2 regions of the Agromyces sp. Y575 genome follow, and region 1 is predicted to be linked to the other one. Evidence: predicted binding sites of a transcription regulator. Region 1 holds the regulator's gene; the other holds the start of a gene.
What was found. The regulator HspR, encoded in region 1, represses chaperone genes until heat shock. The targets are predictions, from matches to a motif close to AAGTTGAGTCNNNNNGACTCAACTT.
Positions count from the first base shown of each region.

Region 2: AC1C2U_RS12265 (ATP-dependent Clp protease ATP-binding subunit) is a predicted target of HspR. The motif match lies at 9,898-9,922, and genes of this name have one in related genera.

Region 1 is NZ_JCAIUI010000002.1:992,170-1,007,111, reverse strand. It holds gene AC1C2U_RS10835 (hypothetical protein) at 1-21, opposite strand, end outside; gene AC1C2U_RS10830 (DUF2017 family protein) at 169-660, opposite strand; gene clpS (ATP-dependent Clp protease adapter ClpS) at 657-947, opposite strand; gene AC1C2U_RS10820 (hypothetical protein) at 1,003-1,227, shown strand; gene AC1C2U_RS10815 (class I SAM-dependent methyltransferase) at 1,199-2,542, opposite strand; gene AC1C2U_RS10810 (hypothetical protein) at 2,643-3,359, shown strand; gene AC1C2U_RS10805 (saccharopine dehydrogenase NADP-binding domain-containing protein) at 3,382-3,954, opposite strand; gene AC1C2U_RS10800 (heat shock protein transcriptional repressor HspR) at 4,009-4,425, opposite strand; gene AC1C2U_RS10795 (DnaJ C-terminal domain-containing protein) at 4,435-5,439, opposite strand; gene AC1C2U_RS10790 (nucleotide exchange factor GrpE) at 5,559-6,158, opposite strand; gene dnaK (molecular chaperone DnaK) at 6,161-8,035, opposite strand; gene AC1C2U_RS10780 (oleate hydratase) at 8,371-10,176, opposite strand; gene arfB (alternative ribosome rescue aminoacyl-tRNA hydrolase ArfB) at 10,529-10,966, shown strand; gene AC1C2U_RS10770 (hypothetical protein) at 11,124-11,390, shown strand; gene catA (type A chloramphenicol O-acetyltransferase) at 11,550-12,206, shown strand; gene AC1C2U_RS10760 (serine protein kinase RIO) at 12,394-13,299, shown strand; gene AC1C2U_RS10755 (hypothetical protein) at 13,445-14,008, shown strand; gene AC1C2U_RS10750 (DUF2255 family protein) at 14,035-14,424, opposite strand; gene AC1C2U_RS10745 (MFS transporter) at 14,629-14,942, shown strand, end outside.
Region 2 is NZ_JCAIUI010000003.1:40,503-55,444, forward strand. It holds gene AC1C2U_RS12210 (Fic family protein) at 1-204, opposite strand, end outside; gene AC1C2U_RS12215 (hypothetical protein) at 444-965, opposite strand; gene AC1C2U_RS12220 (helix-turn-helix domain-containing protein) at 1,275-1,853, shown strand; gene AC1C2U_RS12225 (DUF6036 family nucleotidyltransferase) at 1,850-2,422, shown strand; gene AC1C2U_RS12230 (hypothetical protein) at 2,419-2,769, opposite strand; gene AC1C2U_RS12235 (DUF6966 domain-containing protein) at 2,857-3,171, shown strand; gene AC1C2U_RS12240 (Rossmann-fold NAD(P)-binding domain-containing protein) at 3,225-3,839, opposite strand; gene AC1C2U_RS12245 (hypothetical protein) at 3,928-4,401, opposite strand; gene AC1C2U_RS12250 (Rv1352/Rv1906c domain-containing protein) at 4,747-5,706, opposite strand; gene AC1C2U_RS12255 (P-loop ATPase, Sll1717 family) at 6,141-7,763, shown strand; gene AC1C2U_RS12260 (AAA family ATPase) at 7,898-9,631, shown strand; gene AC1C2U_RS12265 (ATP-dependent Clp protease ATP-binding subunit) at 9,940-12,624, shown strand; gene AC1C2U_RS12270 (matrixin family metalloprotease) at 12,741-14,015, opposite strand; gene AC1C2U_RS12275 (hypothetical protein) at 14,252-14,942, shown strand, end outside.

The DNA.
Region 1 (14,942 bases):
GTTCGCGGTGTCTCGGCTCACGTGCTCAGCTTGCCATGATCCACCCGCCGGTCGAGGAGCGACGCAGGAGCGTCACCTCGTTGGTCGAGTAGCGACGCAGGAGCGTATCGAGACCCGTCACCAGGTCTCGATACGGCGCTGGCGCGCCTACTCGACCAGCGGTGGTCTTCAGCCTTTGATCGGGTCGAGCACCTCGAGCATCGAGCCCTGCACGAACCCGGCCCACTCGTACGCCGCACGCAGGTAGTCGTCGCGGGTCTCGTCGGACTCGGTCTCGTCTTCGTCGACGATGCCGACCCGCTCGGCGAGGATCAGCCGCAGGTCGGTGAGGAACGTCAGCCAGCCCCACGCCTCCGACTGGTCGAGCTCGATCTGCACGAGCCCGGCCTGCACGTCGACGGCGGTCGCGTCGCGCACGCGCTGCGCCGCCTGGCGCTTGCCGTCGACGAGGTTGTCGCGGGTGTAGCGGGTGAAGTCGTGCGCCGCGGCCGCATCGTCGGGGTAGGCGTCGGGCAGCAGCCGGCCGAGCGCCGGGTCGTCGACTTCGCCGAGCAGCAGCACCGAGTCGACCTGGTCGGCGAGCTCGGAGAGGAGCATCGCCTCTTCGATCTCGAGCACGATGCGAACCCCCTCGCCGCCGCCGAGGCCCGCGACGATCACGGTTCGCCTTTCGCGACGGTCGCCTGGAGACCGTAGCCGTGCATCGCCTGCGCGTGCCGCTCCATGGCCTCGCGGTTGCCGGTCGCCACGATCGCCCTGCCCTCGGTGTGCACGAGCAGCATGAGGCGTTCGGCCTCCTCGCGGGGGAACCCGAAGTAGCTGCGGAACACGTAGCTGACGTACGTCATGAGGTTCACGGGGTCATCCCACACGATCGTGCGCCACGGCACCTCGGCCGTGGCACGCACGGCGCGATCGGTGTCGAGTTGCTCGATGGTGGTCGTCATTGCTCAAGCCTGACACGATGCGGCGATGCCCGCATCCCGCAGGTAGCGTCGAACGGTGACTGAACGCATCGATATCGACGAGCGATCGGGCAACTCTCGGCGAGCGATGTACTCTTGGGTCACGGCGCGGTCGGCGCGGTCGCGGGCGAGTCGCGGCGAGCTGCTCGCTCGCGCCGCGCTCGGTGAGGATCAGCCGGTGGAGACCGAGTTCATCGATCCGTCGCACTTCTCGCGCCTGATCGCGCGGCCGGTCACGCCACCGCTCGCCGCGAGGCGGTGACCGTGAACTTCGCGTTGCGGGCGATCTGACGGGTCGGGCCGACGACGTGTTCGAGCAACGGCCGGTAGCGCAGGTGCGAGTTGAACACACACCAAAGCTCGCCGCCCGGGGCGAGCACGCGCGCGGCGTCGGCGAAGAGGTGGGCGGCAATGCCGGTCGAGATCGCCGCATCGCTGTGGAACGGCGGGTTCACCACGATGAGCGGCTCGCTCGCATCGGCGAAGGACTCGAGGCCGTCGGCCTGTGCGACCTGCACCCGGTCGGCGACTCCGTTCGCCTCGGCGGTCAGCCGAGCGGATGACGCGGCCGACGCCGAACGATCGGTCGCCGTCACCCGCAGCCCGGGTCGCGCTCGCGCGAGCCACGCCGCCACCACGCCCGTGCCGCACGCGAGATCGACAACGGTCGGGGCATCCGGAACCGCGTCGCCCAGCTGCTCGAGCAGGAACCGCGTGCCGATGTCGATGCCGGTGCCCGCGAAGACCCCGCCGTGCGCAACGACCACGAGGTCGACGTCGTCATGCCGAGTGCGTCGCGGCCAGTTGCCATCCGTTGGTCGAGTAGACCCCGCGACCTGGTCTCCATCGGCATCCGTCGGTCGAGGAGACCCCGCGACCTGGTCTCGATGGGCATCCGTTGGTCGAGTAGGCGCGCCAGCGCCGTATCGAGACCCCGCGACTTGGTCTCGATCGGCATCCGTTGGTCGAGTAGGCGCGCCAGCGCCGTATCGCGACCCCGCGACCTGGTCTCGATACGCTCCTTCGTCACTCCTCGACCGACGAGGCAAGCGTGCCATCAACACGCGCGACTTCTGGCGCGCATGACTCACGTCCAACCGCTCGAAGTGCCGTGCGAGCACCTCGTTCATCGCGAGCGACATGTGCTTGATGCGACCGCCGGCGACGACCACGGCGTCGCGATGGGCATTCGCCGCGATGAGCTCCGCCAGTTCGTCGAGCCGGTCGAGCGAGCGCGGCAATCGCAACAACACGAGGCGTGCGCCCTCGAAGAGCTCGGCGCCGAGCGGCAACGACTGCGCCGCACCCTCGAGCCGCAGTCGACGGGCGTTCTCGACGAGCGCGCGCTCACCCGTGATGAGGTCTTGGTGCACCCTGATACCGCGGACCCCGGCATCCGCCGCAGCGAGCGCGAGTGCCCCGTACGAGTCGTCGACGACGACGAGTTCGCCCTCGCCGACCCCACCGATCATGGCGGCGGCTTCGTCGAGGATCAGCCGGTCCGCGGCATCCGATGCCTCGAGGCCCGGCCCTTCGACATCGGGGCGCCGCTGCAGCGCACCGAAGTCGAAAGCCATCCCCCAAGGGTACGCGGCGACCGACGCTCAACCGGTGCGCCTGGTCACGGACGATCTTGCTGGGTGCGGCGCTCGGTGAGGTTTGCTACTCTCGTGCCGCATGCAGGACGCACAGACCGGGGGACGGCGGGCGGCGCGACATGGAGTCGCGACGCCCGTGACGCGTACCCCGCGCAACGTGCGCTCCCCGCGCCGCTCGCTCGCGGCGGCGGCGGTGCTCTCGGTCATCGGGCTCCTCGCGGGCCTCACCCTGGCACCGTTGCCGCAGCCCGGTGGAGTACTCCCCCTCGCCTCGGCGAATACGCCGCACTCGGGTGACGCGCAGGATTTCAGCGTCGCAGCGGATGTCGCGGCGGCGGCGATCTCGCACGAGTCCTACGTCGCGACCACCGGAGAGCAGACTCTCGTCGCCGGTGGCACGAACGTCGACTGGGCCAAGCTCGTGCTCATCGAGGGCGCCTGGCCGGTCACCGAAGAGAACATCACGTTCATGATGCGCTGGATGCGTCAGGAGAACGGCGCCGACAACTGGTGGAACCGCAACAACCCCCTGAACAACGGGCAGGGTTCGGGCGGCGGCTCGGGACTCGGTAGCTACGCCACCCTCATGGAGGCCGCCTTCTACGCAGCGCAGAACCTGAAGTCGGGCCGCTACCCCGACGTCGATGCCGCACTCGCCCGCGGTGATTCTGCCGACGCGACTGCGCAGGCGATCTGGGCGTCGGCCTGGGCGTCGAGCCACTATGGCAACGGTACCCACTGGAGCTCGCGGCCCTATGCGGTCATCGAAGCGCCCGCCTCGGCCTGGGGTCGCTGAGTTCAGCTGGGCAGGTCGACCGTCACATGCGGCGACAGTGAGCGGAGGAAGTCCGCGGCGTCGAACACTGCGCCCGCCGAGACCACGCCAGTTGCGCGGGTGCGCCCGCTGAGCACTCGCTCGACGGCTTCGACCGCGAGCGGCGCCGTGACATGGCCGGCAGTACGATCGTGCCCGCCGCCCGTGCGGCCTCGGCGTAGTCGGCGAACATCGACGCATTCGCCTCGATCTCCGCGGCAACATCGATGTACGGGATGCCCGCGCGGAGCGCGGCCTCGACGACCGGGCCCGCGGTCACCGCGAACGGGCCGGCGCAGTTGATCACCGCAGCGGCGCCCGCCAACGCGGCATCGAGCGCCGCAGGATCGTCGACCGTCGCCGGTCGCACGACGATCTCGCTCCACTCGGCGGCGAGTGCGGCCAGCTGCGCCCGGTCGCGCCCTGCGGCGATCGGCGTGAAGCCGCGCTGGAGGAGTTCGGCGACGACGAAGCGTCCCGTGTGACCGGTCGCTCCGTAGACGACGACCGTATTCGCTGTTCCCGTGCCACCCTGATCTCTTGTTCCGACGAGTATCTCTTGTTCCGACGAGTACATCTTGGCAGCTCGAGGATGCCCCGCGATCGGATGGATTCCCGGGATTCGGGTGGCCTACCCGCGTTCCAGCGGCCGCCACACGACGACGGCGTTCTCGCGTCTCATGCGAGTGCCGGCTCGAAGAGAAACGACTTCTCCGGCAGACCCTGCGGCGAACACGCGGCGCCCCGGGCGGTTCAGCATCTCGTCGGCGAGCGCGGCCTCGAGCTCGTGGACCCGCGCCCGCAGCGCGGTCACCTCGTCTTCGAGACCGAGCACCCGGCGGATGCCCTCGAGGTTCACACCCTCGCTCGAGAGTTGCGCGATCTCGCGCAAGTGCACGACGTCGCGCATCGAGTAGCGCCGCGACTTGCCCGCGGTGCGGGTGGGCGACACGAGCCCGAGCCGGTCGTACTGGCGCAGGGTCTGCGGGTGCATTCCAGCGAGTTCGGCGGCGACCGAGATGACGAACAGCGGGCTCATCTCGTTCATCTCCACCGCCTATGCCTTCGCCTTCGAGAGCAGCTCGTCGCGCGGATTTTCGTCGGGCAGTAGCGCGGCGAACTCCGCGAGCTTCTCCTCGGCGTCTTTCGAGAGGTGCGAGGGCACCGCGATCTGCACGACCGCGAGGAGGTCTCCTGTGCCCTTGGTGGTCTTCACGCCACGACCCTTGACGCGCAGCACGCGCCCGCTCGGGGTGCCGGGTGCGACACGCAGCTTGACGGGGTCGCCGCCGAGGGTCGGCACCTGGATGGTCGCGCCGAGCGCCGCCTCGGCGAAGGTCACCGGCACGTTGACCCGAAGGTTCAGGCCGTCGCGCTCGAACACGGGGTGCTTGCGCACGCTCACGGTGAGCACGAGGTCGCCGGGCTCGCCGCCGTCGGGCGACGGATGGCCCTTGCCGCGGAGCTTGATCTTCTGGCCGTCGGCGACACCGGCGGGTATGCGCACGGTGATCGGCTTGCCGTCGGAAGTCTGCAGGGTGATCTGCTCGCCCTTGGTGGCGGTGACGAAGTCGAGGGTCGTCGACGCCGCGACATCCCGACCCTTCGATGGGCCGCCCTGACCGCGATAGCCGCCGCTCGGCTGGCCGAAGCGGCCGCCGCCGAAGAGCCCGCCGAGCAAGTCGTCGTAGTCGCCGCCCTGCTGGAACGTGTACGACTGGCTGCGGCCCCCGCCGCCCTGGCCGAACATGCCACCGAAGACGTCTTCGAAGCCGCCCGCACCGCCCGCGCCGCCAGCGCCACCGGGCGCGGTGAACCGAGCGCCCGAACCCATGGCGCGAACCGCGTCGTACTCCTTGCGCTGTTCGGGATCGGAGAGCACCGAGTGCGCTTCGCTGATCTCCTTGAACTTCGCTTCGGCTGCGGCGTCACCCGCGTTGGAGTCGGGGTGGTACTTGCGTGCGAGCTTGCGGTACGTCTTCTTCAGCTCTGCGTCGCTCACGTCTTTGGAGACGCCGAGCACTTTGTAGAAGTCCTTGTCGAACCAATCCTGACTGGCCATCGGCACCTCCTCTTCTGAAATCTAGTCGTGTGTGTCGGTCGAGTAGCGCGAAGCGCGTATCGGGACTCTTGTGACGGGTCTCGATACGCTCCTTCGCCGCTACTCGACCAACGGGGCCGTCACGCCTGCGGCGTCTTCACGACGACCTTCGCCGCGCGAAGCAGCGTGCCGCCGAGGGTGTAGCCCGTTTCGACGACGTCGGCGACCGTCTCGGTCTCGACTTCGGCGGATGGCTGCTGGAAGATCGCCTCGTGCCGCTGCGGGTCGAACGGCTCGCCGACCTCGCCGAAGGCGGTGAGACCGAGCTTCTCGACCGCACCGCGCAGCTTCGCGGCGATCGTCGCGAATGGCGCGTCGCCCTCGAGATCGCCGTGCTTCTCAGCCCGGTCGAGGTCGTCGAGCACGGGCAGCAGTACGGCGACGGCCGCACCCACCGCTCGCTCACGCTCGACCTCGCGGTTCGCTTCGGTGCGCTTGCGGTAGTTGGCGTACTCGGCCGTGATGCGCTTGAGGTCGGCGAGGTGCTCGTCGCTCGGCTCCTGCACCTCAGCCTGCGCCGCGTTCAGGATGTCGTCGACCGTGAGCACCTCTTCGTCTGCGCCATCGCCCGCTGAGCCCGTCGAAGCGGATGCCGCGGCATCCGTCTCGATATCGGGCCCTTCGGCCTGGATGAACTCGTCATCCAGACCGTCGTGCTCGTTCTCGTGCTGGTCGGACATGGCTACTTCTTCTCTTCGTCGTCGTCGATGACCTCGGCGTCGACCACGTCTTCGTCAGAGGACTGGTCGCTCTCGGCGCCGGACGCGTTCGCATCTTCGCCGGCCGCAGCGCTCGCGCCGGCCTGCTGGCCCTGCGCGTAGATCGCCTCGCCGAGCTTGCCCTGCGATGCGTTGAGCTTCTCGAAGGCCGACTTCACGGCCTCGTCGTCTTCGCCTGCGAGCGCCGACTTCAGTGCATCGACATCGCCCTGCACCTCGGACTTGACGTCAGCGGGAAGCTTGTCGTCATTGTCCTTGATGAGCTTCTCGATCGAGTAGACGAGCTGCTCGGCCTGGTTGCGGGTCTCAGCCGACTCGCGACGCGCCTTGTCTTCGGCAGCGTGCTCTTCAGCCTCGCGCACCATGCGGTCGATGTCGTCTTTCGGGAGGCTCGAGCCGCCCGAGATCGTCATGCGCTGCTCCTTGCCGGTGCCCTTTTCTTTCGCGGACACGTGCACGATGCCGTTGGCGTCGATGTCGAACGTGACCTCGATCTGCGGGATGCCCCGCGGCGCCGGCGCGATGCCGGTGAGCTCGAAGGTGCCGAGCGGCTTGTTGTCGCGGGTGAACTCGCGCTCGCCCTGGAAGACCTGGATCGCGACCGACGGCTGGTTGTCGTCGGCGGTCGTGAAGGTCTCGCTGCGCTTCGTGGGGATGGCCGTGTTGCGCTCGATGAGCTTCGTCATGATGCCGCCCTTGGTCTCGATGCCGAGGCTGAGGGGGGTGACGTCGATGAGCAGCACGTCCTTGCGCTCGCCCTTGAGGACGCCCGCCTGGAGGGCCGCCCCGACGGCGACGACCTCATCGGGGTTGACGCCCTTGTTGGGCTCCTGGCCGGTCTCTTTCTTGACGAGCTCGCTGACCGCGGGCATGCGCGTCGACCCGCCGACGAGCACGACGTGCGCGATGTCGGAGAGCTTGACGCCCGCCTCGCGGATGACGTCTTCGAACGGCTTCTTCGTGCGGTCGAGCAGGTCGCTCGTCATGTTCTCGAACTCGGCGCGCGTGAGCGTCTCGTCGAGGTTCGCGGGGCCATTCTCGGTGAGCGAGAGGTAAGGCAGCTGGATCGAGGCCTTCATGTTCGAAGACAGCTCTTTCTTGGCCTGCTCCGCTGCCTCCTTCAGGCGCTGCTTGGCGATCTTGTCGTTGGAGACGTCGACGCCGGTGGTCTCCTTGAACTTCTTGATGAGCCAGTCGACGATGCGCTGGTCCCAGTCGTCGCCGCCGAGGCGGTTGTCGCCCGCGGTCGACTTGACCTGGATCGTCGAGAAGTCGTCGTCTTTGCCCACCTCGAGCAGGGAGACGTCGAACGTGCCGCCACCGAGGTCGAAGACCAGGATGAGCTCGTCTTCCTTGCCCTTGTCGAGGCCGTAGGCGAGGGCGGCCGCAGTGGGCTCGTTGATGATGCGCAGCACGTTGAGGCCCGCGATCTCGCCGGCCTCCTTGGTAGCCTGACGCTCGGCGTCGTTGAAGTAAGCGGGCACGGTGATGACCGCGTCGGTGACGGTGTCGCCGAGGTACTGCTCGGCGTCGCGCTTCAGCTTCTGCAGGATGCGCGCCGAGATCTCTTGCGGCGTGTACCGCTTGCCGTCGATCTCGTCGGTCTTCCAGTCGGTGCCCATGTGGCGCTTGACCGACGCGATGGTGCGGTCGACGTTGGTGACCGCCTGGCGCTTCGCGGTCTCACCGACGAGCACCTCGCCGTCTTTCGTGAATGCGACGACCGACGGGGTGGTGCGAAGACCCTCCGCGTTGGCGATGACTGTGGGCTCTCCGCCCTCGAGGACCGCGACGACCGAGTTGGTGGTTCCGAGGTCGATTCCTACTGCACGTGACATGTGTTTTCTCCTTCTCTCCACCCGCCGCCCGAGTGGCGTGCGACGCCGTCGCACGCGTATCGAGACCCGCGGGCCGGATGCCGGTTCGACCCTTGCTGGCCCGCAACCGAAGTACGTGTGACAAGACTTGAGCCTTGCCGACTCAAGCTTCGCAGCCCCTCGGGAACGTGTCAAGTGGAGGCGTGAAACTTGAGCGTACTTGACTCAACTTTCGGATGGCGTCCAGTATTCCTGCACTGGAGGTCCAACGAAAGAGCGCCCGGAGATCGATCACTCCGGGCGCTCTTCCTGCCGTTGGGGGCTACTGTCGGCGGGATTCCGACGTCATTCTCCGCTCAAGCGATGGCATCGTCGTGACGGTCATGCGCGCGCGTATCCTGCAGCTCGGGCACGAGCCCGAAGTCAGTCAGAAGCTGACCCACCTCGGTCTTGTCGAAGCGGTGGACCAAGTGTCGCTCCGCGAATGCGGGTCCCGGGATGTGCAGTTCTTCTCCGTCGGCAAGGATCTTGGTGGCATGCAGGAGGAACCGAAGGTCGTATGTCGAGTTGTAGACCTCCGGCACGCCTCGCTCAACGTTCAGCAGCTGGTACGTCGCCTCCATCGCTGTGCGCACCGAGTACTCGGTGGTGAAGATGCAATCGCGCGTCGTTTCGGCGAACTGACCGATGAACGCGAAGTTCACGCTTCCCTCCGGCACGACGGCGGGGCGGTCGCCCGCCGTGCGCGGCATGAAGAATGAGGTCACATAGGGCATCATCACCGGCACGGTCTTGGCGCCGGTCGCGGCCAGCTCGGGGATCTCGTCGACGGGGACACCCATGTGGTACAGCCATTCCTGGGTGATCTCTTCGCCAGTGCAGTCCTGCATCGCCTTCTTGACGTAGGCGCCCGGCGTTTCGACGAACAAGCCGTACACCCACACCACGATCTCGGTGGGCTTCTGCGCCTTGAAGTGCGGCTGTCGGTTCACTGTCCAGCTCATCAGCCACGGCGAGTCCCGCACCGTGACGATGCCGCCCGTGACGACCTTTCCTGAGAACGGGTCGCGCTCGGCGATCTTCTCGATATACGCCGGGATACGGGCATCCAAAGTTGTGACGGTTGCCGACTCCCACTTCGTCTTGTCCACATCGCGGCAGAATACGTCAGGGCGACCAAAGTCGGGCGATTTCGCGGCGATCGTCTTCCACAGATCCCATGCCGGAGCCGGGCCCGTATTGAGCACGGCAGGTGTCTTGTGGTCGCCGTCATCCGAGTTCTCGGTGAGCGAGCCGATCGTGACCAGCGCCAGGTCGTTCTCGCTGAGATCGACACCGCCCACGATCCCCTTCTCTACCCAGTCGAGCCGCGTGGCCTGCTTGCGCCCGTCGCTGATATCGAACTGGACGTCGGTCACGGTGGTGTTGAACTGGAACGTGACGCCGCGCTCGAGGAGCCAGGTATACATCGGCAGAACGAAGGACTCGTACTGGTTGAATTTCGTGAACTTCAGGGAGGACATGTCGGGGAAGCCGCCGAGCTGGTGCACGAAGCGGTGCAAGTACAGCTTCATCTCGAGCGCGGAGTGCCATTCCTCGAACGCGAACATCGTGCGCCAGTACAGCCAGAAGTTGCTTTCAAGGAACTCCTTGGAGAAGACCTCGTCGATGCGCTTGCCTTCCATCTCCTCACGGGTGGCGAGGAACAACTTCACGATCTCCTTCTGCGCCTTCGAGCTGAGTCCGAACTTGAAGTTCGTGCCGGCGTCCTGCCCCTGCTTCTCGGTCACGCGACGCTTGGAGGAGTTCGGGTCATCCTTGTTCAGCCAGTAGAACTCGTCGAGCATGCTGCCGTCGACCTCAAGGGAGGGCACCGTCCGCAGGAGATCCCAGAGGCATTCCATGTGGTCTTCCAGCTCGCGTCCACCGCGGATCACGAACCCCTTCTCGGGGTACTTGATGCCGTCGAGCGCACCGCCGGGCAGGCTGAGCTCCTCGAGGATGGTGATCTTCTCACCCTTCATCTGACCGTCGCGGATCATGAAGATCGCGGCTGCCATGTTGCCCAACCCGGCACCGACCAGCCAGGCGGTCTTGTCGTCAACGCCCACAGGTTTACGGGGCCGGGCGAATGCCTCGTAGTTGCCGCTGCTGTAATGCATGGGTGGACCACCTATCCGATCGGTATGGCACTGAGTCGGAGCTGGACGAGAGCGTGTCCGCTCCGATCCATCCAGCGTATGAAGGGTTGTCCGGTCCACGGCGGGAAACGCAGCGAAATCCTCCTTGGCGTCACCCGGGGGTCACCCGGCTGGGAGAACAGGGAGACGTCCGTGCGGTTGACCTCCTCGCGTCGATCTCTACCTGGCGCAGTGGGTCGTTCTCTACCTGGCGCAGTAGGTGGAGCCGGCTCGCCATCCGGAACCCGTCAGGTCGACGGATGCGCGTTGGACAGGCTCGGCCGGTCGACGCGGACCATGCTCGACTTCACGAGCGTCAGAGGATGATGGATCCATGCCCGCCGCCCACCGTCCCGGTCTTCGGGTCGACTCAACACTCACGATCCCCGAGTCTGAGCTGTCGTGGCGGTTCTCGCGGTCATCCGGTCCCGGCGGGCAAGGTGTGAACACTGCCGACTCCCGAGCGGAACTCGTATGGGATGTGGCAGGCTCGGCCGTTCTCTCTCCGATCCAGCGGGAGCGACTCCTCGAGCGTCTGAGCAGTCGCGTTGTCGACGGAGTACTGACGATCACAGCATCCGAGCATCGCGCGCAATTGCGCAACAGGAATGCTGCGCGCGCTCGGCTGGCCACTGTCGTGGCCGACGCTCTGCGGCCGCCGTCACCGTCACGACGACCGACGAGACCGAGTCGCGGTGCCAAGGAACGGCGCTTGGAAGCGAAGAAGCGGCGCACCGACGTCAAGCGACTGCGTCGCCCACCTCACGACTGACCCCGGAGTGGTACTCCGGCCACCTCGACCAACACCTCGTATTGCGACCGCGTGCATGGCTGGCCGTCCATCGACGCACCGTCATCATCGCCTTTCGGGGTCGCGCAATGACGGGATGTGCAGGAGACTTGCGTCACCTGGACCGAGGAGGACAACCATGCCGGAACCGATCGAAGTGGGTCTCGTCTCGTACACGCTCTCCGCCGACACGTACGCGCGCATCGGCGCGGACTTCGACCCCGAGGCGGTCGACGACGCAATCCTCGCTCGACTGAACGAACTCGTGCCCCCCGGCGTGGTCGTGCACCGCAACGGCAAGGCGTTCGCCGACGCCGACATCGCCGACGTCGCCCGCGAGCTCGACTGGCAGCACCTCCTGTCGCAGATCGACGTCAACCAGATTCTCGCCGACCACAGCCGCTGAACAGAGCCCCGCGAGCCGGCCGCGGCGATCGCATGGCTGACGCGACGGAGCGAGCAGCACAGTGTCGGATGCCTCGTGCTGCATGTCGTCCCGCATGCGCCGACCCTGCTCCGCGCCGAAGGTGAGAGGCTTGACGGCGATCCGCGATCCAGGAGGAACATGTCGCACGTCGACCCGATCGATCTGGCCGACTGGCCGCGCCGCCAACACTACGAGCACTACCGCGATGCGGTGCCGTGCAGCTACAGCGTCACCACCGAGGTCGACGTGACGGCCCTGCGCACGGCGCTCCGAGCGGTCGGCCGCAAGACCTACCCTGCCCAGATCTACGCACTCGCGACGCTCGTGAACCGCTTCGCCGAGTTCCGCATGACCACGACCGACGGCGGCGGGCCGGGCACGTGGAGCGAGGTGCATCCGGCGTACACGGTGTTCAACGCCGAGCTCGAGACGTTCTCATGCGTCTGGACGCCCTACGACGGCGACTTCACCGTCTTCCACGACGCGGTGGTCGCCGACCTCGACCGATTCAGCACGGCCACCGGCCTGTTCCCGCAAGGCGACCTGCCGGCCAACATCTTCGACGTGTCGAGCATTCCGTGGCTCGGCTTCACGGGCTTCACGCTCGACATCACGGGCGGCAACGGACACTTGGCGCCGATCTTCACGATCGGGCGGTTCGTCGAACGCGACGGGTCGACGTTCATGCCGCTGGCGCTGCAGGTGCACCACGCGGCGGCCGACGGGTTCCATGCGGCGCGCTTCATGAACGAACTGCAGTCGATGGTCGACGACCCCAGCTGGGTCGGCCACTAGACGCGCCGGGCGAAGCGCCCTAAACTGCCGAAGCTGCGTCATTCGCGCGGCATGGGTCCGGTGCATCCGGTGAGGGAAGGAGTCGATCATGGCTGTCGTTGTCGTGAACCTCCACGTTCCTTTCACTTGCGAGGCCCCCTCCCGCTAAGAGCGGCCCGGTGGCCTCCGCGATCCACGGAGATCCACCTTGCACATCACCACGTCACTCGACGTTTCTGCCGTGCTGCGTTCGCACGCGGCATCCCACGACCTCACGACCCCGCGTTTCGACGCGGGCGACCTCGCGTTCCAGACCACGGAACCCGGCGAGGACCAACGCTGGTCGACCTGGCCGGCGACCACCCCTTCCGAGCGCGGCCCGGAGCCGCGACCCGATTGGCTCGTCACGGATGCCGCGGCGATCGACACCGAGCTCGGCGTCGTGAAGACTGGCAAGGAGGCCGACCTCAACCTCATCGAACGCGCCGTGCCGGGTGCGGAACCCGGCACGCCCGGCAGAAGCGTGCTGCTCGCCGCGAAGCGCTATCGGGGCAACGAGCACAGCGATTTCCACCGCTCGACGGTCTACACCGAGGGCCGCGGCACCCGCCGCAGTCGTGACGCGCGCGCCGTCGCGAAGGGATCGACGTTCGGCCGCGAGGTCGCGCGCGTGCAGTGGGCGTACGCCGAGTTCGAGGCGCTGAAGCGACTCACCGAGCTCGGGGCATCCGTGCCGTACCCGGTGCAGGTCGGCGGCACCGAAGTGCTCATGGAGTTCATCGGCGACGGCCGGGTCGCGGCCCCGCGGCTCGCGCAGGTGCGCGCGACCCCCGACGAACTGCGCGATCTGTTCCACCAGGTCGTGGAGTTCATGCGCACGCTCGCGCACTCGGGGCTCGCTCACGGCGACCTCTCGCCGTACAACCTACTCGTGCTGCACGGGCGGGTCGTCGCGATCGACCTGCCGCAGGTCGTCGACGTGGTCTCGAACCCGCAGGGGTTCGATCTACTGCACCGCGACTGCAAGAACGTCTGCGACTGGTTCACCCGGCAACGCCTCGAATGCGACGCAGAGCAGCTCTTCAGCGAGCTGATCGCCGAGGTCTACAGCTGAGACGGCGGATGTCGCGGCGCCCGCGACATCCGCCGGCCGCGACATCCGCCGGCCCAGACTGCCCGGCTCAGGGACAACCCTGAACTCAGGTCACGATTCGCCAACACCCATTGCGAATAGGAAGATATCTTCCTATTCTCTCGGTATGGAACTTCGAACCCAATCGATCACGGTGCTCGCTGCGGGCGCGCTCGCCCTCCTCCTGAGCGGATGCGGGGCGACCCCGCTCGAGAATTCCGGCTCGACCTCGACAGGCCCGGCCACGCCGGTCGCCTCCGAGACCGCCGAACCGACCGAGGCCGCGACCGACCCTGCCCAGTCGGCGACGAGCTGCGCGTCGGTGTTCACCGCCGACGAGTACGCGCAGCTCGCCGACGACGGTCTCGTGCTCGACGAAGACGATCCGTTCCTGCTCGGGCCCGTCATGGAGCGCATGGCAGACGAGGGCGGCCTCGTCTGCGTCTGGAGCAAGCCGAGCGGCGATGTCTCCGTCTGGTACGCGCGCCTCGACGTGGGCGACGCCGGAGACGCCTGGCTCACCGAGCTCCAAGCCGAAGGCTGGCTCGACGACACCGAACGTGGAGACGGCACCTACCTCGCACCCGCCGACTACGACTCGAACTACCAGCCCTCGGTGCAACTGAGCAACGGAGTGCTGCACTTCGCGAGCTACAATCAGCTGCTCGAATCGGTGCTCGAGCTGCAGTGACAGAGCGGCGCGGCGGATCCTGAGCGCTACACCCGGGCCGTCGCGTCGGCGACCGGCACGACACGTTGCGTCGTGTCGCGCGCCGCGGGCGTGAGCATCTCGGCGACGGCTGCCGGTTCGGCCGCGTACTTCACACGCAGCGCGTCGTCGATACGCAACTCGAGATCTGGGTCGCGCACCGCCTCGAGCGAAACAGCCTGCGACCCGACCGGGGAGCGGAAACCCACGCCTGCATTGCGGGTCGCGCGCAGGTACCACTTGGACTCCGGGCCGTACGCCGAGCGCACATAGATCGCGTCGTTGACAGCGACCGACCAGATCGGCGTCGAGAGACGGCGCCCGTCGCGGGTCTTCGTCTCGATGTGCACCGTGTCGGTGTCGCGGAGGTGGATGAACAGTGCTGCGTCGAGGCCCATGCCAAGGTGCAGCGCGAGGCGCCGACGAGGTATTCCGCCGACGTGCCGCATTTCCCGGCCGCGCGCCGCCGTTCACACGGCACCGCGCAGGCGATACAGTGCCCACGGGTCGATGCGGACCAGCGCGAGCCCGGAGACCTCCGGATGTCGCGGCTCCGCAGCATCCGCCACCCGCTGTTCACCTGAGAGAACGAGACTGCAGCCATGACCGATCCGACGCCTCCGCAGGGTTCACCCGAGACGCCGCGCAACTTCCCACCGTCGCATCTCACGCCGTCCGACGGAGCCGCCGCGACGATCGGCGTGGAGACCGCACAGGTCACGGCGGTCACCGAGGCCGGAGCGCGCAAGGGCCGTATTCTCGCGTGGGGGCTGTGGGACTGGGGCTCGGCGGCCTTCAACGCGGTCGTCACGACGTTCGTGTTCACGGTGTACCTCACGAGCGAATCATTCGGGCCGACGGGCACCGTCGAAGCGCAACTCGGGTGGGCACTCGCCATCGCTGGCCTTTTCATCGC
Region 2 (14,942 bases), on a different contig from region 1:
TTCGATGCGCGCGGAGATCATGCTCGAGAGAAACTGGAAGAGCCCGTGCAGCTCATGGAAGACCTGGGCGGGGGTCGTTCCGACGCCGATCTCTCCTCGCAGTCGTTCGAGTTCGACAACGGCGGCTGCGAGTGGCGAATCGAATTCGAAGCTCGGAAACGTGAACTCGTTGTTGTTCGACGCGATGCGAGTATTTGCGGCCATGATGGTCCGTATTTTACGGCAAAGTGCTGGATTCGGCTAGATTCCGCGGGTCTGCACCGATCGAATGGTCTAGAGATTTGCGATTCAGAGGTGCGTGATTCCAGCAATGAATCGCTTGGAGCATCCGGAATCCGGAGTATGAAGATCGCCGCGCGCGCCGCGATGGCGGGATCAGCTGCGCCTGAGGGCGCCACGCGAGTGAGGCCTACTGGGCGCGCAACGGCGCCACCGCGTCCGTCTCACTCGGCCGTCGGTAGAGACTGCACCGGCGAGATGTCGATGTCGATGTTGCCGAACGTGAACGGGATCGTGAAGGGCTCAACGCCATTCCAGGAGTCCAACGGGAGCGCAAGGAACGACATCAGTGCCAACGCCGCCCACGCGATCGTGCCTGCGACGATGACGATCATCGCTCGGTCGATGGTTCGAAGGGCCGCGGCCTCGGAGTCCGCGCGTCGCAGCACGAGTGTCAACGCAACGATGACGATCACCGCGATCGCGAAGAACACGATCGAGCTCGGCCGCAGCGTGACGTTCACGCACATCGGGACGACGGCCGTCGGATCGCCGCTCCCATCGACGTACCCGCCATCGCCGCTGAGTCCGCCGGAGCAGCGGCCTTTGCTCGCCGTGCCGAGGATGGAGTAGACGAACGCCGTGCCGATTGCTGAGAAGAGCATGCCTCGGATGCGGCGGATGATCGCCGCGCCTGGCAGCGTCGAGAGTGTGGCAGCTGGCGCGCGGTCAAGCGTGTCGGGCATCGGCGATCTCCGGTCTCGTTGGGCTACAGGCATCGTGGCAGCTGTTTCGGGACCCGGGCAAGCGGATGTCACTGCGGCTCGAGGTTGATGTGTGCTTCTCGCTACTCGCAGCGGAATCCGAGGGAGTCCGTGATCGGCACCCACTTGGAGAGGTCGGGCTCTGCGTGAAGTCGGGGCACGCTCCCAGCCGACGAGTCGCCGCCGTATCGGTCAGGCCTTCGGCGAGGTCGGGTGCATCCACGCCCCCAAAACCCACTAAATCAACTATGATTGCGACTACCGCATCAGATACTGCGAAGTGGGAGACGCATGGCTGAGATCTCGACGCTCGTTCGCTCCGCTCGGCGTGCTCGCAAGCTGACGCAGCGTGACCTTGCCGACCGGTCGGGGGTTTCGCAGAGTCGCGTGGCGCTCGTCGAGGGGCGCCATGAGACTCCGCGCTTCGACACGGCGAGCCGGCTGCTCGCCGGAGGCGGTCACCGTCTGTACGCGGCCGCGACGACGCGTGACGATGTCGCCACGGTCGCGGCAGCCATCCGTGGCGCCGTGAAGCGTGACGACGCGCAGCTGGCGTTCCGGTACTTCATCCAGATGAATGACAATCTCGTCGCGGAGCGAGGGCTGCTCCGCGGTGTGTTGGCGATCACGGAGCCCGAGACGACGGGGTCGAAGACGTGGGACTCGGCGATCGCGGCTCTCGTCGCGTACCGGTTGAACGCACAGCGTGTCCCGCTGCCGACCTGGGTGCTTGCGCCCGAGCGGAGCCTCGAACGCGCCCGTGTGCTGCAGATCGACCCTGCCGATCCGGCTCCGCCTCGCGGTGATGTACCGACCGAGTTCCTCGAGCACGGCGTCTTGATCTGGCGAGACTCCTTGGAGAGCGTGTGATCCTCTTCGACCGCGACGACCTGACCGACGGCCTACGGGAGCTTGTCGAGGAGTTGCATGCTGCCGGGGAACCCGTCGGACTCAGGATCGTCGGCGGAGGGGCGCTCGTGCTGCGCCATTTCGATCGGCGAACCACGGTCGATCTGGACGCCGTGCAGGTACGGCCAGGATCGGAGACAGCCGTCATGACCGCCGCCGAGCGCATAGCCGATCGGCGCGGATGGCAGCGCGACTGGCTCAACTTCAAGGCGGCGGGCTTGGCGCCGTGGTGGGGTCGCGAGATCCTGTGGGAGACGATCCACCGCGACGAACTCGTGACGATCGAGGTCGCGTCAGCCGAAGCGCTACTCGCCATGAAACTCAAGGCCAGTCGACCCGGCCGCGACACCGACGACATCCGCCAGCTGCTCGCGATCTGCGAGGTCGACTCGGTCGAAGCGGCTGACGCACTGTTCAGCGAGTACTTCCCCGGTGACGCGCTCTCTGAGCGTGCATGGTCGATGGTCGAGCGCATCCTCGCGGATGGGCCACTGGATCCGCCGGCAGCGCCCCCGCCGGTTCGGCTCTAAGCGCGCCGACTCACCCGCAGGTCGCGCCATCCAAAGCGGCCGCCCTCGGCGAGCAGCGCGCTGCAGATCTGCTCGGCGGTGAACGTGCGCCGCGGGCGCAGGTCGTCGGGTAGGGATGCCGCGGGCGGCGCGGCATCCGTCACGCCCTCGGCGAGCATGCGCACCTGGGCGTTCGCGATGAGCGGCACTTTCATGGTCCACTCGGTCACCTGCGAGAGCGCGTACTGCGCCCACACCGGCCACGGCACCACGACCACGCGGCGGCCGAGAACGGATGCCACGCGCCGCACGGCCTTCGCCAGCAGGAGTTGCTCGGCGCCGACGACGGCGACGGTCTCACGCGGCATCCGCGAACGGGGTGGGGCTCGCGAGGTGCGTCCCGCATCGTTCAACCGGTCGCTCTCGTCGGCCCGAGTTGATGCGATGCTTGGCCAGTGACCGATGAACCTCTGTTCGACGCACTCGCCCGACTATCTGCGCTGCTTGAAAGTCACGGCGAGCAAGGGTGGTCGAACTGGATCGGCACAGATCTTCGCAGACTCGAATCCGGCGATGCGACCGGACTCGACCATCTCCTCAGCGCATTCGGGGGGATGGGAAGTCTGAACGATCTCGTCCTGCACCCTCTGAACGGTCATGACATTGCCGAGGCGGACATTGACGCGATCAACGAGGAGCTCGTCGCGATCCGGAACGAGGTCTGGTCAGAGGCGACGAGTCTTCGAATCGTTCTGCATCGGAAAAGCTAGCGGGCGTTGCAATCGGACGCTGGGCGAGAAGAACACCTCACTTGACATGCGCCTCAGCGACCGACCCGCAGGTCCTTCCACCCGAACCCGCCGGGCTCGGGCAGGGCTCGCGCGGATCTGCTCGGCCGTGAACTGCGCCGCGACAGCAGATCGTCGGGCACGGGCACTGCGGGCGCCGCGGGCGGCGCGGCATCTGTCACGCCCTCGGCGAGCATGCGCACCTGGGCCTTCGCGACGCGCGGCACTTTCATGGTCCACTCGGTGACCTGCGCGAGCGCGTACTGCGCCGATGTTCCCTGAGCTTGTCTGTTCCCTGAGCTTGTCTGTTCCCTGAGCTTGTCGAAGGGAGGCACAACGGCTACGCGGCGTCCGAGAACGGATGCCACGCGCCGCACGGCCTTCGACAAGGTGAGTTGCTCGGCACCGACGACGGCATAGGTGCTCCCTGAGCCTGTCGAAGGGCGCGGCATCCACCCATCGACCGCGGCCTCGAGGATGTCGGTGAGGTCGTCGATCGGAATGGGCCGGATCGGCTTCTCGCGGAAGCCGACCGTTGCGAAGACCGGCAGGGTCTGCACGGTGCGGCTGAGGTGGTCGATGAGGGGGTCGCCCCGGCCGTAGATCATGCCGGCCTTGAGGATCGTGTAGTCAAGGATCAGCTCCAGCAAACTTCAGCGCCGCGCCCGTGATTCGCCGGTCACGATCGCGAAGTCCTCGGCACGCGCCGTCGGGCCGGCATCGTCATTCGCATTGAACCTACTGACGCTCCAGTTCGACCGTCGTCGTCACGCCCATCGCTGTCACGTCGTACCGGATCACGTCATCGTCAAACGAGAACACCTTGGTTGCATCGCCAGACGCAAGCATCGCGCCGGACGTCTTCTCGGTGTCGTTCTGCGAGGTCCACTCGAACGCGCCCGCTGCGGTCGGTGCCGTGTACGTGCCCGCCCAGTACAGCGCGCGCGTGCTACCGGCGTCGGAGACCCAGCTGATCTCGATCGCGTCTGCAGTGATCATGGCGGCCTGGTAACTGTCTTCCGATGCAGAGTTGGTCTGTACCCACTCGCCGACGAGATCGGCGGGCTGCTCCTGCTGCTCGGTTTCATCACTCGAGGTATCTGAGCCGGTCGTAGTCCCGGCCGGAGTGCTTGTTGCGCAGCCTGAGAGGCCGATCCCAAGCAGGGTGATTAGTGCGAGTTGGGTCAACCAAGTATTGCGCAGTTGAGTCATGGATTGCCTTTCTAGAGCAACGGAGGAGCGGGCTCCACGCTATCTACCGCACTCGAGCCCCGCTTCGATTTGAGGTCGCTTTGGGGCAATGTGCCCAACACTGGGGGTCTTGGGGGCAGTAGGTGCAGGCGTCGATCGACTGGCCTATCGAGTCGCAGAACCACCTGCGCGAGAAGATCGCATGGTACCCGGGGGAAGGTCGGCGATGCCGCCCGAAATGGCTGAGTGGGTCGTTCGCCGCGCAGGCGAATGGCCGATGCGGAAGCAACGCTTTGCACCACTCTGACGCCACTGATGGGCGGCGCTTTGCAAGCTCTGCCAATGCAGTCGGCAGGCCCGGCGATGTTACCCGACCTTCACCCACAGCCCGCACCCTTGGGTGCTGACGCCTTCACCGGAGTTTGCGGTCAGTTGAGCACCGTCGGGTGCATGCGTGATGAACTCGTTGTCTATGATCTCGCCGCCGCCAGTGTGGCGTTCCCAGTAGCAATTGGATACGGCTCCGAACGTACGGTAGATACCTGCTGCGATGGTGCCGTTTGGCCCGGGCGCGCCACCCACGACGTGATTCCCATCGGCGAACGCGAGCTGTGCCTGGTTGGCGAGATCAGCGAGTGTCGGACAGAAGAACTGGATGGCGACGTGACGTTCCGCGGGCGCGGTTCTGAGCTCGGAGATTACGGAACCGGGTGAAGAAGGGACCGAAGTCATCAACCTGCTGCACCATTCTTGGTTATCGATCACCAGGGCCTCATCAGTCTGCGATGCGGGAGGCGCTCCGCCGGCCGCGATGACGGCGTCACGAAATCGTTTGGCCTCGACAGCCGCCGCCTCCGCTTCCCGCTGGGCAAGCGCCTCTTCTTCGGTGCCAAGACGTGACTTGGCTACACGGAAATCTGTAATGCCATTTCGAATCATCTTTAGGTCGTCACCACGATTTGCCGCGATTAGATCGCGGTACGCGTTCTTCAGATCAGTAAAGAGTTCGGCGTCGGCCCACTCAGGCGCAGATTCGACGAATGCTTCCTCGTCGTCGACAAGTCTGTCGGCGTTGGCGTGCTCGGTCTCAAGATCCTGAGCGGCGGCCATCTCTAGAGCGGTGATGCGCTGCTGTTCGGCTGCTTGCGCCTCCGTGTTTCGCAGCGCGTCTGATACGACGTTCACGGTGACAATGGTGCCGACCAGGGCGACGATGATGGCGCCTGCGATGAGCCCTGTAGCAAGTCGCTGTTTTCTCGTGGTCGCCCGCACCCAATTCATCGTCGCCCGAATGAGTCGCCCTGCGGTCCTCGCTGCGGCGTCCATGTACGAAAGCTGCGGAGTGGAGCTGGGTTCACTCTTTGGCGGTGCGGGCTTGATGAGCTTTGCGGGCGGAGGCGCGGCGGGCGTGCTGGTTGACCTGCGATACCAGGAGTCCACGAGTACGTCGTCCGCCAGTATCTCCGCAGCCTGCTCGGCACTGAGTCTCAGCCCCAACTCCGCGCGCCCCGCAGATGTCGCCAGCTTCTTCCGGAACTCGTCGCGGGATAGCGACATGTGGATCTCGCATTCGTCCAGTTGGACGATCGTATCGACGGCGCGAGCAGCGCGGGAGACCCAGTCCGCGGGGCATACGGGCGCCCGTTGCCCCCCTTTTGCGGGTACTGGGTTCTGAACGCTCGGGGGGCGACCTACGATACGTTTCACGGTAGCGCGCAACGCGTCCCCAGGACATCGTTACATCGGGATTGGCGGATCGGATGTCGGCAAAGAAGCCGAGGCTGAAGAGCGGATTCACACTAGGGGGCGAGCAAGCAGAAGCGGATCCACTCCTCTCCGGGGCATTTTTCAACTCAAGCGACTACGACGTGATTCGTTCAAGGTCCGACCCGCGCTGCTTCATTGTGGGGCGGACCGGCGCTGGAAAATCTGCAGCCTTCCAAAGATTGGAGGACGACGCTCAGGGACACTGCATCCGGATCAACCCGGAGGACCTTGCGCTCCCCTACATAACTGACTTAGGGGTCATTCGCTACCTCGACTCTCTTGACGTGAACCTTGATCTCTTCTGGACCGCGCTGTGGAAGCACGTGCTTTTGGTTGAGGTGCTTCGCCACAGATATCGCGTGAACGAACCGGCCGCCAAACAGAAGTTCCTTGATCAGATTCGAGAGAAGATTTCCCGCGACCCTGCCAAGCAAGCGGCGCTCGAGTACCTCGACGAGTTTGAAGGTCGCTTCTGGTGTGAGGCGGAAGAACGGGTTCGAGACATCACGGATAAGTTCACTCAGACGATTGGTGCAGACGCATCGCTCAAAGCTGGTCCTGCACGTTTGGGTGCGGCGGCCAACGCCGAGATTTCATCCGAAACTCGCAAGGAAGAGGCCGATCGTTATCAGCGTGTGGTCAATGCCACACAGATCTCGAAGTTGAACAAGATGATCGCTGTTCTCAACGAGGATGTACTCGACGATCAGCACTTCACATATGTGGTTATCGATGATCTTGACCGCGACTGGGTTGATGAGCGGTTGGCAAACGACCTAGTGCGGTGTCTTTTCCGAACTGTTCTGGATCTAAAGAGGGTGAGCAACCTGAAGGTTTTGGTTGCCCTTCGAACTAATCTCTTTCAAGAACTCGACTTCGGGCGTCGTGGGGCTGGCCAGGAGGAAAAGTTCCGTTCTTTGGTACTTAGGATGCGCTGGACAGAATCGGACCTCGAGGAATTGCTGGACGAACGGGTCCGGGTTGCAGCTCCGCCGTTGGGCCTCGACGCCCAAAGTGTTCGGGACCTCGTCCCGAATCCCAACCGTACCCGCGGAAGTGCGATCAACTACATACTCGACCGCACCCTCCTCCGGCCACGGGATGCGATCGCATTCATGAACGAGTGCCTAGGAACGGGTGTGGGGAAGACTCGCCTCTCATGGGAGGACATTCACTCGGCAGAGGCGACGTATTCAGCGAATCGGCTCCTGGCTCTACGAGATGAGTGGAAGACGACATTCCCCGGAATTGCCAAAGTGTTTGACGTCTTTCGAGGCTGTCCCGCGCGAATGACCATTAGCGAATACACGGATCGACTGGACTCGGCATTTCTCGTGATCACCGAGCCCAGCTTCGAGGGCATTGGTTGGATGACTGATCTGTCGGAGGCCGTCTGGTCCTCAGGGAAATCGAGTTGGGCCGAAACGTACGGGCCACTCTCCGAGCTCCTCTATCAACTGGGCTTGGTTGGGTTCGCCGTTGGCCAGACAAAGGCGCCACAGTTTCATTCTGAAAGTCCGCGTCTCCTAGGATCAGCGGCCTCGATGGAGAAACTCAGCGCCGCTCACGTTCACAGGATGTATCACGCAGCGCTTGATGTACGCGCGTCGAGCTGATGAATAGCACATCCGATCCCGAGTACCGATGGCACGCATTTCGTCATCCGTCATGAAGGGCTTCACGGTGTTCACGCAAGCAACCCGGTGAGCCAGCGCGGTGCCGATACGATCGGCAAGTTAGCGGAGGCAAAATGGCGCTCGAGGATTTCGCAGGATTTGGTGTTCGTGGTTACCGGAGCTTTGGCGGGCCTGACCTACAAAGGTTTGGCCCGATGGGCAAGATTCACCTACTTGTCGGCCGCAACAACGTAGGAAAAAGCAACGCACTTGCCTTCATGCACCGAGTGCTTCGGCCGCTTCGCGCTAACTTAGCTAGCGCGAACGACGCCTTTCGAAAAGAGCTGGGTGACGAGCCGCGACCGAATTCGGACATGCCATCGGCTTTCTCGCTTTGCTTCCGCCTCACCGAAACCGTTGTCGCGCAGTTCAAGCTTGACGGTTTCAGCGAATTGCGCCGTGTGTTTTCGGCACCTTCATTTGCTCATGGTTCGAGCGACCACTTCTGGCTTGATTTCGAGCTCGGCGCCAACAACTCCTTCCAACTCGTTCCGTCCCAGTTCTACGCCGGCGCTCAGGAAGCGGGTTCCACCCTGTCCCTGCCGAGCCTTTCGAGTGCGTTCAGCCATGGCAACAGCAGTGATGACCGTCAGAACCTCGAGAACGTGCTTCGAGTGTGGAACCCCTGGGCTCTTATCCCGGATACCAACTGGGTCAGCGCCGTCCGGGAACTGACCGGGGCTCGCGACGGGGATGACACTTGGGGCACCGGCCGGGGTCTAATTCCGGAGCTCGCTCGCATCGAGCGACCTGATCCCGAAACGCACGTGGACGACACCCGGCGTTGGTCATCGCTTCAGGCGTTTGTGAAGGACGTGTTAGAGGACCCCGCGGCGGTCATCAGGATCCCCGAGAGTAAGTCCACGATCTCTGTGGAGACGAAGGGTGCGGTCCGAAGGCTGGAGGAATCCGGAACGGGCATCGCAGAGGTGATCCTCCTAGCGGCGAACGCCACCACGTTTAGCGGCAAGCTCATCTGCATAGAAGAGCCCGAGGTCCATCTGCACCCGACGCTTCAGCGGAAGCTCGTTGCCTATCTTGGCCAGACCGACAACCACTACCTCGTCTCGACACATTCACCCGCGTTCCTCAACACCGGATCGACAACAATCACCCATCTCACAATGCCTGCTCAATGGACAGTCGCCGAAGAGATCGCAACTCCGTCCGGTGTCGCACGGGCAGCAGCGGACATCGGAAGCCGTGCGAGCGATATCGTCCAGTCGAACTATGCCGTTTGGGTCGAGGGGCCGAGCGACAGGATCTACGTGCGGCACTGGCTCAGCACATATGCGCCGGAACTTGTGGAAGGTGCCCACTATTCGATCATGTTCTACGGCGGCGTCTTGCTGAATCACCTTTCAGTAGATGACGAAGAAACAGATGAGTTCATAGATCTGCTCCGAATTAATCGAAACGCCGCGGTGATCATTGATTCTGACAAGCGAACAGCGCAAACGAAGATCGGGGCTACAAAGAGGCGCGTAGTTTCAGAAGCGGCGAGTGGCGGCTCCATCGCCTGGGTAACGGCCGGCTACACAATCGAGAACTATGTTTCGTCCGCCATCCTTCAGGAAGAGGTTGACGCTCAGTACCCCGGCAAAAACTACAAGGTTCAGATTGACAAGTGGGAATCCCCTCTGGGGGGCTCGTTCCCTGGCAAGGCAACGAAGCCAAGCAAGGTGATCCTCGCCCGTCGGATTGCGCAACGATCGGTCCCGATGGAATCGTGGCCGAAGGACCTGCGGGAGAAGATTAGGGAGCTCGCCAATGCGATTCGGCGAGCAAACGATCTCGCTGAGAGTTAGAGAAGAATGCGACCGCCAGGGACGTCGCGTTGTCCGTTTCGTTCCCAGGGCGCCGCTCATATGCCAGTGAAACCGCAGAATGCGCTCACGTCTGAGCACCTCGCCTAGGTCGATCGTCGTTTGCGAACGGCCGGCCTAGGGCGGATGTAGCGGGGTCAGGGAAGCGACCGCGAGCGCTCGGTCGGCGGTGAGTGCGTGTGTCATCGCATCGCCCCTTCAAGCGGGTCGGGCCGAAGAGAGGGAATACCCACGCCCCCATCTTGTTGAACTTGAGCGTACCCAACTCAAGTTCTACTTCAGGAGGATTGGTGCCCGAAGACTTCACACCCCAGAACGGTGACGAAACCAACTCGTTCGACGAGTTTCTGAACCGCTACCTTGAGGGCGAGCGCTCGCGCCAGGCGCGTTCGATCGACCTCAGCCGTTTCTTGACTGCACGCACGCAGGGCATCCTGCAGCGCGCCGGCAAGTTCGCGCTCGAGCGCGGCCAGACCGAGCTCGATGCGCTGCACATCCTGCGCGTGATCGTTGAAGACGACGCCGTCAAGCAGGCCATCGCCCGCATCGGCGTCACCCCCGAGCAGCTCATCACCGCGACCGAGGCGCGGCTGCCTGCGGCGGCTGATTTCGACAAGCTCAATCAGCAGGAACACAGGCTCAACCAGCAGGAGAAGGCGAACTCGGCCACGATCACGCCGAGCGCGAGCCGCGCGCTGTTCCACAGCTACCAGGTCGCGCGCTCGAGCGGATCGACGTACATCGACCCTGAGCACCTCTTCTTCGCGCTCGTGCTGGGGCAAGACGCGCCTGCGGGGCAGGTGTTGGCGCGCGCTGGGGTTACCGCCGAAGCGCTCACGCAGGGCATGCGTGAGACGGTTGATGCTGAGGGTGAGGGATTTCGACAGGCTCAATCCGCAGATGGCGGTGAGTCCGAGGCATCCGAGACGCCGATGCTCGACAAGTTCGGCACCGACCTCACTGAGCTGGCCGAGAACGGCGAGCTCGACCCCGTGATCGGGCGCGCCGATGAGATCGAGCAGACCATCGAGATCCTCAGCCGCCGCACCAAGAACAACCCGGTGCTGGTCGGTGAGGCCGGCGTCGGCAAGACCGCGATCGTCGAGGGCCTCGCCCGCGCGATCGTCGAAGAGCAGGTGCCCGAGGCACTGCTCGGCAAGCGCGTCATCTCGCTCGACCTGCCCGGCATGCTCGCCGGCACCCGCTACCGCGGCGACTTCGAGGAGCGCCTCACCAAGACCGTGGACGAGATCGCCGCACACAAGGGCGAGCTCATCATCTTCATCGATGAGGTCCACACCGTGGTCGGTGCGGGCGGCTCTGGCGACGGCGGCACCGACGCGGGCAACATCTTGAAGCCGCGCCTCGCGCGTGGCGACCTGCACCTCGTGGGTGCGACGACGCTCAAGGAATACCGCGTCGTCGAGAAGGACCCTGCTCTCGAGCGCCGGTTCCAGCCGGTGAAGGTCGGCGAGCCGAACCTCGAAGACGCCGTGCTCATCATGCACGGTCTGAAGTCGGCGTACGAAGAGCACCACGGTGTCGAGTACACGGATGCCGCGTTGCGCGCCTCCGTCGAACTGAGCGCGCGCTACCTGACCGACCGGGTGCTGCCCGACAAGGCCATCGACCTCATCGACCAGGCCGGGGCGCGACTGCGCCTGCGGCTCGGCGTGAAGGTTGACGTGTCGGCGCTCATCGAGCGGCTCGCGTCGCTCGAGGCCGACAAGAACGCCGCCGTCACGGGCGAGCACTATGAAGAGGCCTCGCGCATTCGCGATGAGATCTCGAAGGTGCAGGGGAAGTTGGATGAGGCGTCTAGCCGTGGGGGTTTCGACAAGCTCAACCAGCAGAGTGACAAGCTCAACCAGCAGAGTGACAAGCTCAACCAGCAGAGTGAGAAGCCCAACCGGCAGAGCGTCGTCATCGACGAGGCCGAGATCGCCGCGGTGATCTCGCGGGCCACCGGTATTCCGGTGAACCGCCTCACCGAGAGTGAGCGCGAGCGCCTCGGCGACCTCGAGGGCGAGCTGCACGGGCGCGTCATCGGCCAAGACGACGCGGTCACCGCGGTCGCCAAGGCCGTGCGCCGCAACCGCACCGGCATGGGCGACGCAAATCGCCCGGTGGGCAGCTTCCTGTTCCTCGGGCCGACGGGTGTCGGCAAGACCGAGCTGGCGAAGTCGCTTGCGTCGTCGCTGTTCGACGACGAGACCGCCGTGATTCGCTTCGACATGAGCGAGTTCGGCGAGCGGCACACCGTGTCGCGACTCGTCGGAGCCCCTCCCGGATACGTCGGCTACGACGAGGCCGGCCAGCTCACCGAGCGCGTGCGGCGCAACCCCTACTCGATCGTGCTGTTCGACGAGATCGAGAAGGCGCACCCCGACGTGTTCAACCTGCTGCTGCAGGTGCTCGACGACGGACGCCTGACCGACGGCCAGGGTCGCACGGTCGACTTCCGCAACGCGGTGATCGTGATGACCTCGAACGTCGGCTCGGAGTTCCTCGCGTCGCGGTCGGGTGCACTCGGCTTCGTCGCCGGAGCGGATGCCTCGGGCTTCGCCTCCGAGAAGGACCTGCGTGACCGTGTCATGGGCAAGCTGCGCGAGGCCATGCGGCCCGAGTTCCTGAACCGCATCGACGAGATCGTGCTGTTCAAGAAGCTCGACCAGCCGCAGCTCGAGCAGATCGTGCGCCTCATGCTCGGTGCCACCGAGCGCCGGCTCGCATCGCGCGAGGTCACCTTTGAGGTGACGGATGCCGCGGTGTCGCTGCTGGCCGAACGCGGCTACGAGCCCGAGTACGGTGCTCGCCCGCTGCGCCGGGTCATCCAGCGCGAGATCGACGACCGCATCGCGGACTTGTTCGTGAGCGGTGGCGTCGGTGACGGCGAGGGCGTGCAGGTGGATGCGGTCGACGGCGAGTTCGTCGTCGCGCCCGTGCCGAACGCGATCGTGCAGCTCGCCGCGTAATCGTCTGTCGAGTAGGCGCGCCAGCGCCGTACGAGACCCCGCAACCCGAAGGCCCGGCCGCTCACGAGCGGCCGGGCCTTCGTGGCGCCGCGAGGTCGTCGCCCGGCGCCACCGGGTTACGTCGCGAACCAGCCGTAGGTCTCGGAGAATGCATTGTCGTACTTCGGCCGGCTGCCACCGTCGGGCCAAGTGCGCGCGCGGGCGAGTCGGTGCTGGTGCGCGCCGGAGGATTCGCCCCACACCCGCGCCCGGTACTTCTCGTTGAATCCGGCGGTGCCGATGTCCGTGAACGTGCCGACCAACGACGCCGGATTCTTCCCGAGCCCTCGATGTACGGAGAAGTACATGATGCTGTCGCAGTCGGCCTTGGCCGCATCGTTGTGCGTTCTTGCCCGGGCCACGAGCCGTTGCACTCCATTCTGATCGCCCCACTGGTCCATGACTCTGTAGTCCGACGCGTTCACCATCACGCTGCTGCCGTCCGGTTGCTCGCTGATCGTGAGGTGCACGTTGGGGGAATTCGCGACGTACGTGCCTCCGCCCACCACGAACCACCGGTTGTACAGGTCGTTCGTGTTGCGCAGGTAGAGCATCCACTGCGCATAGCCCTGCGCGCCGCGCTCCTGGTCCCAGGCGTATGCGCGCATCAGTTCGACCGAGGAGCCCTGGCGTTCGCCCCAGCAGGCGGCGACGAGCGTGTGCGGTGACGACGAGTCCTGCTTGGCAACGCTGAACGTCGAGCCGACGATCGCGTACCCGACGGGCGACGCGGGCGGTGGCGCCGCCACGTGCGGATCGCCGTAGAGCCGCTCCAGCGTCTCGATGTCGACCTGCCGCAGGCTCTGGTCGCTGAGGTAGTAGAAGAGCGACCCGTCGCGAACGGTGACCGAGGGCTGCATGATCGACTGCGTATCGTTCGTGTGCTCCAGCCCCAACGCGTGCCCGACCTCGTGCACGGCCACCGCGACCAGGTTCTTCACGATGGGGTTGCCGACGAGGGTCGTGAGGAGCCACAGCACCGGGTTGACCGCGTGGCCCGCCATGTCCTGCTCGGCCTTCGTCCAGTTCTCTCCGTCATCGAAGGCGATGTTGCGGTGGTCGCCGCTGCCGGGTGTCATGCGTGCGATCGCGTTCGGATTGTCCTTGCGCCAGTCCGCCCAGTCCGCGCGGTCGAAGTCGGTGAACGAGAGGTCGAAGAGCGCATCGCTCGTCTCGACCTGCTGGAAGTCGAAGTTGGACACCTCCTCCCATCGGGCGAAGGCCTCGGCGAGCTGCGCGGCGACCTCGGCCGGCGTGAGCGCCGGCTGCGTCGTCGGCGCGTTCGCGATCCGATACGTGATGACGCCTCCCGAGAAGCTCAGCTTCTCGAGCGGCTGATCCTGATTCGACATGCGTGTCCCCCAAGCGTCGCGGTGCGGATGAGCCCGGTCGCCCCCTGCGGCGCTGCGCGGACACCCGCAGCATACTCACGGCGCGGCCGAGCCCGAGACCCCGAGTTCGGGGGATGCCAGACGGGCGCGAGTGACTGATCGCTGCACTGTGCACCCTGAACTGGGGTGTGATGCTCCCTTGCTGCGCTCCGCGCGGGGGAGGACGCTATCGCTCGAGGTCGTTGTTGGGAGGAGACGTGCAGCCGATCGCGGCGGGAACAAGCATCTTCGATGTATCGCCGCTCGGCGACATCCCAAAAGAGTGGAACGACTTCAATACCGAGTGGGTACAGCCTGCCACTCACCTCGTCATCGGCGGGGGACTCTGCTGGTTGGCGCTGATCGTCACGGCGCGGATCATCGTTGCGGTCGCGCCATGGGCCAAGGCCAGGATCACACGAGGTGAGAGCCGATCAGCCAAGATCTTCGGATACGTGGTCACCGGTGGCACCTCGGCGCTCTTCGCCTGGATCGTCTCACTACCCGACACGTCGACGCAGGTCCTGGCGGTGATGCTCGTGATCGCAGCCATGCTCGGAATCGGCGGCACCATCTGCCTCGCGTGGGGCATGGCGACGACTGCGCGGCTCGATGCGACGGTCGTGCAGCCGTCCGGCTCAGCGAACAGCGCATGGTCCACCGAGTTGCTCACCCAGCTGCGGTCCATGAACGCGGATGCCCCGAAAGGTCGAGTCATCGAACGGCCAAGCGCAGGAGATCTGAACGATGTCGTCGTGGTGGCATCCGGATCGAGTCATTGGTTCGTAGAACTGATCGGGAACGGGTTCAACCTGTTGCTGAACCTGACACCCTGGCGACTCGAGGTCACTGTGTTCGACGCACAAGACGGCGTGGCGACGCTTCGCCGAAACGGCCGCGTCATCGAAG